Regions from separate parts of the Synechococcus sp. CBW1004 genome, predicted to be linked through region 1. Evidence: riboswitches for the same ligand, from Rfam matches in the RefSeq annotation. Region 1 holds a riboswitch; the other holds the start of a gene.
What was found. A riboswitch is a leader RNA that binds a small molecule or an ion and turns the genes downstream of it on or off. The one in region 1 is predicted to bind cobalamin.

Region 1 (3,390 bases):
CGATGCTGTCGCTGATCCTCAGCGGCGCCGCCCTGGTGCGCGAACGGGACCGGGGCACGCTCGAACATTTGCTGGCGATGCCGGTGACGCCGCTGGAGATCATGCTTGCCAAGGGCTGGTCGATGGGCCTGGTGGTGCTGGTGGCCGCCACCGGCTCCCTGATAGTGATCGTGCAGGGGGTCCTGCAGGTGCCGATTGCCGGTTCGCTGCCCCTGTTTCTGATCGGGACGGCGGTGCATCTGTTCGCCACCACCTCCATGGGAATGCTGATCGCCACCCTGTCGCGCTCGATGCCGCAGTTCGGCCTGATGCTCCTGATGGTGCTCCTGCCGTTGCAGATGCTCTCGGGCTCGATCACGCCACGGGAGAGCATGCCCACCTGGGTGCAGCTGCTGATGTTGCTGGCCCCCAACACCCACTACGTGATCCTGAGCCAGGGGATCCTGTATCGCGACACGGGGCTGGCCATCCTCTGGCCTGAATTCATGATCCTCCTGGTGATCGGTGCCCTCTTTCTGGCCCTGGCCCTGGTTGGGTTCCGCCGGAGCATCAGCGCGATCCGATGAGGGGGACACAGCAACCAATCAAGAGGCGGTCGGCAACCGAAGACCGGCCGATTGGACCTGGCTGGCTCAGGTGCGCCCGCAGGGCTGCCGCCTCGCCCGGGCAACCCCGAGCCCCATGGATCGGCATCAGGCCGCTTGCGAGCGGCGCTGTTGCAGGGCGACCAGCGCGGCACCGCCCGCGGCCAGCACCAGGCCACCGCTGACGGCGAGGAACACCAGGGTCTGGAGCAGCAGCAGCAGGACGCCCAGGGCGGAGAAGGCCGCAATGCGGATCCTGGCCTTGAGCAACAACGTCAGCAGCAGCATCACGGTGGCCTTGAGGGCCAGCACCCTGGCTGTGGTCAGTGGGCAGAACGGATTCAGCAGCATCGCGGGCTAGCGGATGACCCCATGCTGGTGGACTGAGGGCCCTGACGGTTGCGCAGCTGTGCCGCAGGGAAGCGAGAAGGCACGCCACGGCACAGGACGGCGCAGGACGGCACACGACGCGGATGCCCGCGTGGCGGCTCACGCGGGATGGCCGTGACGGATCACCAGCTCGGCCGTGGTTCGCACGAGGGAGCAACCGACAAGATGACCGCCGAGCACGGCCCCCGTGGCGTCAGCGATGGTGATGTGCAGGTGGGCGCCGCCCGAATCCTCGATCAGACTCGGCACCCTCACCAGGGCATCGCCGCCGGGGCGTCTGCAGTGGGGGGGGCGGCCGGTCACCGCCTCAGGCCCGGGATCAGCGCGCCAGCAGTCCGAGCGGACCGAGGGCCGCAACCCCGCCGCCGCAGGCGAGGAGCAGGGCCACACTCCGGGTCCAGGCCAGGGGCAGGCGCCGCAGCACCAGGGCGCTGCCGCCGCTCACCAGCAGCGAACCGGCGAACGCTCCCAGCCACCACAGCGCCGCCGAACCGTCACTGGGGGCCTCGAGGCCGTGCAGCATGGCGTGAACAGCCACCGCCCCGGCCACCAGGCCGCCGCAGGCGCCCAGCCGGGGACTCCGGCGCGAGCGGAGGCAGCCCAGCACCAGCACCGCCACGGCTGTGACGGCCAGGGCTGCGAGGAGCTCCTGGCCCGGCAACGTGCCGCCCACCGCCCCGAAGAGCCCGCCGCCGATGGCACCGGCCACCGCCCAGAGCAGAAGCTGGGAGGAGATGCAGGAGGCTGCGGCCCCCACGCCGATCAGCAACAGCAGATGGTCGACGCCGCCGATCGGATGCAGAAAGCCCGAGACGATGCCGCCCTGGGCGATGCCGTGGGCCTGGGCGGGTTGATCCAGCAACAGCGCCAGCGCTGCCGCGCCGCCGCACAGAGCCAGGGTTCTGGCCGGGAAGCTCTGAGTCATCGAAAGAACCGGTCCGCGCCGGGGATGAAGGGGTTGGGCACGGCGAGCGTTCTGACTGAGGGAGCGTGGCCCCGATCACAGCTGCGGGACAGTGCCGGACTCGACTCAGGAGATCCCTGAACCCCACCGGACTTTCCTCGTTGCCTCCAGGGAGTGACCCGCTGGAACCGTGGCCTCCATTGTGAGCCCGGAGGGCATGGGGAGCACGCCGGCAGGGACAGGAACGCAGGGCCCATCCCTAGCGGGGATGCTCGGAGCAGGGCATCCAGAGGGAACCCATGGCATGGGCACCACTGCAGCCCGCTTTTCGGGCCTGTTCCAGCGCTTCCTCACGGGTGGGGTATGCCATCAGATGGGGCGGCAATCGAGCCGGGGAGCTGGGGTGGTGGTGCTGATGCAGGGCGCCGGCCGGAGCACCCAGGCGCCGAGGCCCCATCCCCTCGACGCCGGCCCACCACACCCCCATCACGTTCACGCCGGCGACCAGCACGCCCATCCCCACCACACAGGCGTTGAGAACACCCATCCCCACCACGCCGAGGCTCACCACCCCCATCGGCACCACACCGATGCTCACCACTCCCATCGGCACGATGCCGATCGAGATGATGCCCAGGGGAGCCACGCCGAAGGCGATGAACCTGGGCTTGTCGCCGCATTGGGCCATGGATGGGCTCGGGCTCAGTGGGACGGCGAGGCGCCGTGGACGTCGCTGTGCTCGGCACAGGGCATCCACTGGTTGCCCATCCTGTGGGCGCCTGTGCAGTTGAAGTGAAGCCTGGCGGCCTTCTCCGCTTCGGCCTGTGTGGCATAGAGAGCGGGCACAGCACCGGCCCCGGTGGCGGGAGCGGCGAGAGCGGAGGCGGAGAGCAGCAGGTTGACGCCGGAGACAGCCGCCGTCCGGGGGATCCACGGACGGAAAGGGAGCGACATGGGACGGAGGGCAGGCGCCGGGGATCGGGCGGGCGTTGACCCTACCTAAGGCCTCCACAACAGCGCGAGCAGTGGAGGGTCGATGTCCGGACGACCGCACCCATCACCCCTCTCTACAGTGGCCGGGCTTCCCTTGGTTGGAGGGTTCAGTCCATGGCCCGGCAGGGATCGCTGTCACCGATGCCCGCCCCCAGCCTGCGCATCGGTGAGGTGGCCAGGCGCACCGGCCTGTCGGTGAAGACGATTCGCTTCTACTGCGATGCGGGACTGCTCGAGCCCAGGGAACGCTCGGAGGCTGGTTACCGCCTGTTCGATCAGGAGAATCTCGCTGAGCTCGCGATCATCCGTGCCCTCCGCGCGATGGATGTGTCCATCCCTGAGCTGGCGAGAATCCTGGAGGTGCGTCGCTCCGGCCTGTGCAATTGCTCGGTGCTGAAAGACAGCATCACGGCCAAGATGGCCTCGATCGACCAGCGGATCTCCGAGCTCAGCGCCATGAAGGACGAGCTGGCGCGTCTCCTGGACAGCTGGCAGGACTGTGGAGGAGCCAGGGCCGAT
Region 2 (3,390 bases), 740 kb from region 1:
AGTTGCTGCAGGTGATGGCGGGCCTGCCGTCGCCTCTCAGCGGTGGAGAGCAGCCACCAGGCCAGCCCCGCGGCTCCGACCACGGCCCCGGCGAGGGCAGAGGCCATCACGGTGCTGCCGCCGGTGGAGTGGTCGCGCGAGGGAGCCATCGGCCAGGGTGATCAGGGCGGAACATCAGCCTAGGCAGAGGCCTCGACGCTTCCATAAAGCCTGGCGGCAATGTCGCCACAACCCGGCCTGAGAAGCCCCTCGTCCGTGAGTTCCGGATCGATGCAGGCGCAGTAGACGGTGAGATCGCCGAAGCGCTCTCCCACAGCTTTCAGGCCTGGCGCCGCCGCCAGGGAGGTGATCACCCTCAGCCGGGGCCCCCGCACCCTGAGGGAATCGAGCCGCTCCAACAGGCTCAGCAGGGTGGCTCCACTGGCCAGCACCGGCAGGAACACCAGCACACCCACCCGCTCGCCGATGGCCTTCGGCAGACTGTCGAGGTACCAGCGGGATGGTGCACCAGAGTCGCCCGCAGTCAGTCCCACATGGGCCACTGAGGCGTTGGGCAGCACCCCCTGGGCGCCCTGCCACAGGCCCAGCCCCTCCCGCAGCACCGGCACCGCCAGCAGCGGGATGGTGGGATCGATGACGCGGCCTTCCGTGGCAGACAACGGCGTCTCGATCGCCACTGACCGTTCCGGCAGCCAGTCGCGCAGCGCCTCATAGGTGAGCCAGCGGCCCAGTTCCGCCAGGGATGTGGCGAACAGGGGTGAGGGGGTGTTGCGATCGCGCAGCAGGGTGAGCCAGTGGCCGATCAGGGGGTGGGGGGGCACCACCACCCGCAGAGACATGCTCATGCCTGCCATAACTTGTCGTCATCGACATTGTGAGCCCATGGGGTCCGCTCCGATCCACCTGCGCCGTGCCCTCGGAGTCCTGCTCCCCAGGTTGGCGCTGGCACTGGCCCTGCTCCTGATCCCTCTCGGTTTGGGAGGACCGCCGGCCCTGGCGATCACGGCTCCGGAGCTGCGCGGTCAACGCTCGCTGCAGGATCTGCAACCCGATATGCACGGCCGCAACCTGCAGCAGCAGGAATTTCTCAAAGCCGATCTGGAGGGCTTCGACCTCTCGGGCTCCGACCTGCGCGGCGCTGTGTTCAATAACAGCAACCTGCAGAAGGCCAACCTCAGCGGCGCGGACCTGGAGGACGTGGTGGCCTACGCCAGCCGCTTCGACGGGGCCGATCTGAGCGATGCGGTGCTCCGCAACGGGATGCTGATGCAGAGCCACTTCCGCGAGGCTTCGATCGAAGGGGCCGACTTCAGTGACGCCGTCCTCGATCTGCCCGAGCGCAAGGCACTCTGCGCCCGAGCCGGCGGCATCAATTCCCGCACCGGCATCGCCACCCGCGACAGCCTCGAGTGCCGCTGATCAGGCGCGGACGACTCCCCTCCCATAGAGTCCACCAGGATCGGTTCCGCAGGGGAGCAGCCTGCGGAGGAAACGGGGAAAGCCCGGTGAGGCGTCCTCAGAACGCCAAGACCGGCACTGTCCCGCAGCTGTGAAGGCCCGATCGGGCCCAGTCAGAACGCCCGCCGACCCCCTTCTCTCCACACCGGCGCGGACCGGCTGTTTCGATGACAATCTCCTCGCCGACCGGGCCCGGGCCTCTGCACCGCCGTCCCTCCCGACTGATCACGGCTGTGCTGGCCCTGCCCGGGGTTCTCGTGGCCCTGTTGCTGCTGACTCCAGCCGCCCAGGCGCATCACATGATGGATCTGCTGCATCTCAGGCCGACTCCGATGAGCGGCCTGATCAGTGGCCTGCTCCATCCGGTGATCGGCCCCGACCACCTGCTGTTCCTTCTGGCCCTGGCCCTGGTGGGACTGCAACGCCGGCGCATCTGGATGCTGGGCCTGCTGGCCACCGGGCTCCTCGGCAGTGCGGCCGGTCTGCTGCTTCCCGGCCTGCCAGGCAGTGAGGTTCTGGTGTCGCTGAGCCTGGTGGTGGTGGGCCTGGTGCTGTTCGGTCGCCTGCCGGCTCCGGTGCTGCTGCCCGCCTTCGCCCTGCATGGCTACGTGCTGAGCGCTTCGGTCCTGGGTTGGAATACCGCCCCATTGAGCGCCTACCTGGTGGGCCTGCTGCTCAGCCAGGGCGCCCTGCTGCTTCTGTCACTGACCGTCCTGCGTTCGCTGAGCGATCGCCTCACACCTCGTCACCACCAGATGCTCGCCTCGGCCCTGATCGGCATCGGCGGCGCCTGGAGCTGGTCTGCCCTGGTGGCTTGAAGCATGTCCTCACCAACCCGTCTGCCCGTCACCGTCGTGACGGGTTTCCTGGGCGCCGGCAAGACCACGCTGCTGCGCCACCTTCTGCTGGAGAGCGGCCAGCGCCTGGCCGTCATCGTCAACGAATTCGGTGATGTCGGCATCGACGGCGATCTGATCGCCGCCTGCGGCTTCTGCCCCGAAGAGGAACGGGACAGCCGCCTGGTGGAGCTCACCAACGGCTGCCTCTGCTGCACCGTGCAGGACGACTTCCTGCCGACCATGGAGCACCTGCTGGAGCGCTCTGATCAACTCGACGGCATCGTCGTGGAAACCAGCGGCCTGGCCCTTCCGGCGCCCCTGGTGTCGGCCTTCGGCTGGCCGGCGATCCGGCCGCGCGTGCGCGTGCAGGCCGTGGTGACGGTGGTCGATGGCGAGGCCCTGGCGGCAGGCCACTTTGTCGGAGACAGCGAAGCGGTGGAAGCCCAGCGACGTGCTGACCCCAGCATGGATCACCTCACCGCCCTCGAGGAACTGTTCGACGATCAGCTGCAGGCGGCTGATCTGGTCCTGGTCAGCCGGGCCGACCGTCTGACGGCCGAGGCGGCCGCAGGGGTGATCGAACGGATCCGGGCCGGAGCACGACCGGGAACGGGAGTACTGCCGATGACCCGGGGCCGGATCGATCCTGCGCTGGTGCTGGACGGGCCGGAATCAGGCCCCGACCAGAGCGGCGACCATCTCCGAAGCCAGCCCCACAGTCGGAACAACGACCACGACCATGGGCCCCACGCGGCGGTCACCCTTCACGTCCATGGGGACAAGGACAACCACCACCATCAGGACAGGCATCAGGACGGGCATCACGATCACGACCATCACGACCACAGCCATGCCGACATCGCCTCGGTGGTGCTGCGGCGACAGGGTGACTGGCAGCGGCAGGACCTGGAGGCGTGGCTGGCGCGACTGATCCGCGAGCAGCCGGTGCTGCGGCTCAAGGGCCGCCTGAGGCAGTCGGGCAAGGCCCTGCCCCTTCAGATCCAGGCGGTGGGGCCCCGCCTGGAGTGCTGGTACGAAAGCGAGGCGACGCCGACCTCCACGGAGGCAGGCCTGGAGCTGGTGCTGCTCATTC

Region 2: linked by a shared signal. The riboswitch ahead of H8F25_RS01215 (HupE/UreJ family protein) and the one ahead of H8F25_RS04900 (HupE/UreJ family protein) in region 1 are both predicted to bind cobalamin.

What each region holds. Positions count from the first base shown of each region.
Region 1 is NZ_CP060397.1:1,004,015-1,007,404, forward strand. Features, by position in the region: gene H8F25_RS04885 (ABC transporter permease) at 1-566, shown strand, start outside; gene H8F25_RS04890 (hypothetical protein) at 693-935, opposite strand; gene H8F25_RS04895 (PPC domain-containing DNA-binding protein) at 1,074-1,277, opposite strand; gene H8F25_RS04900 (HupE/UreJ family protein) at 1,294-1,899, opposite strand; cobalamin riboswitch at 1,923-2,086, opposite strand; gene H8F25_RS04905 (hypothetical protein) at 2,138-2,566, opposite strand; gene H8F25_RS04910 (DUF3721 domain-containing protein) at 2,581-2,832, opposite strand; gene H8F25_RS04915 (MerR family transcriptional regulator) at 3,013-3,390, shown strand, end outside.
Region 2 is NZ_CP060397.1:265,941-269,330, reverse strand. Features, by position in the region: gene H8F25_RS01230 (hypothetical protein) at 1-149, opposite strand, end outside; gene upp (uracil phosphoribosyltransferase) at 180-845, opposite strand; gene H8F25_RS01220 (pentapeptide repeat-containing protein) at 883-1,419, shown strand; cobalamin riboswitch at 1,444-1,603, shown strand; gene H8F25_RS01215 (HupE/UreJ family protein) at 1,626-2,276, shown strand; gene H8F25_RS01210 (GTP-binding protein) at 2,280-3,390, shown strand, end outside.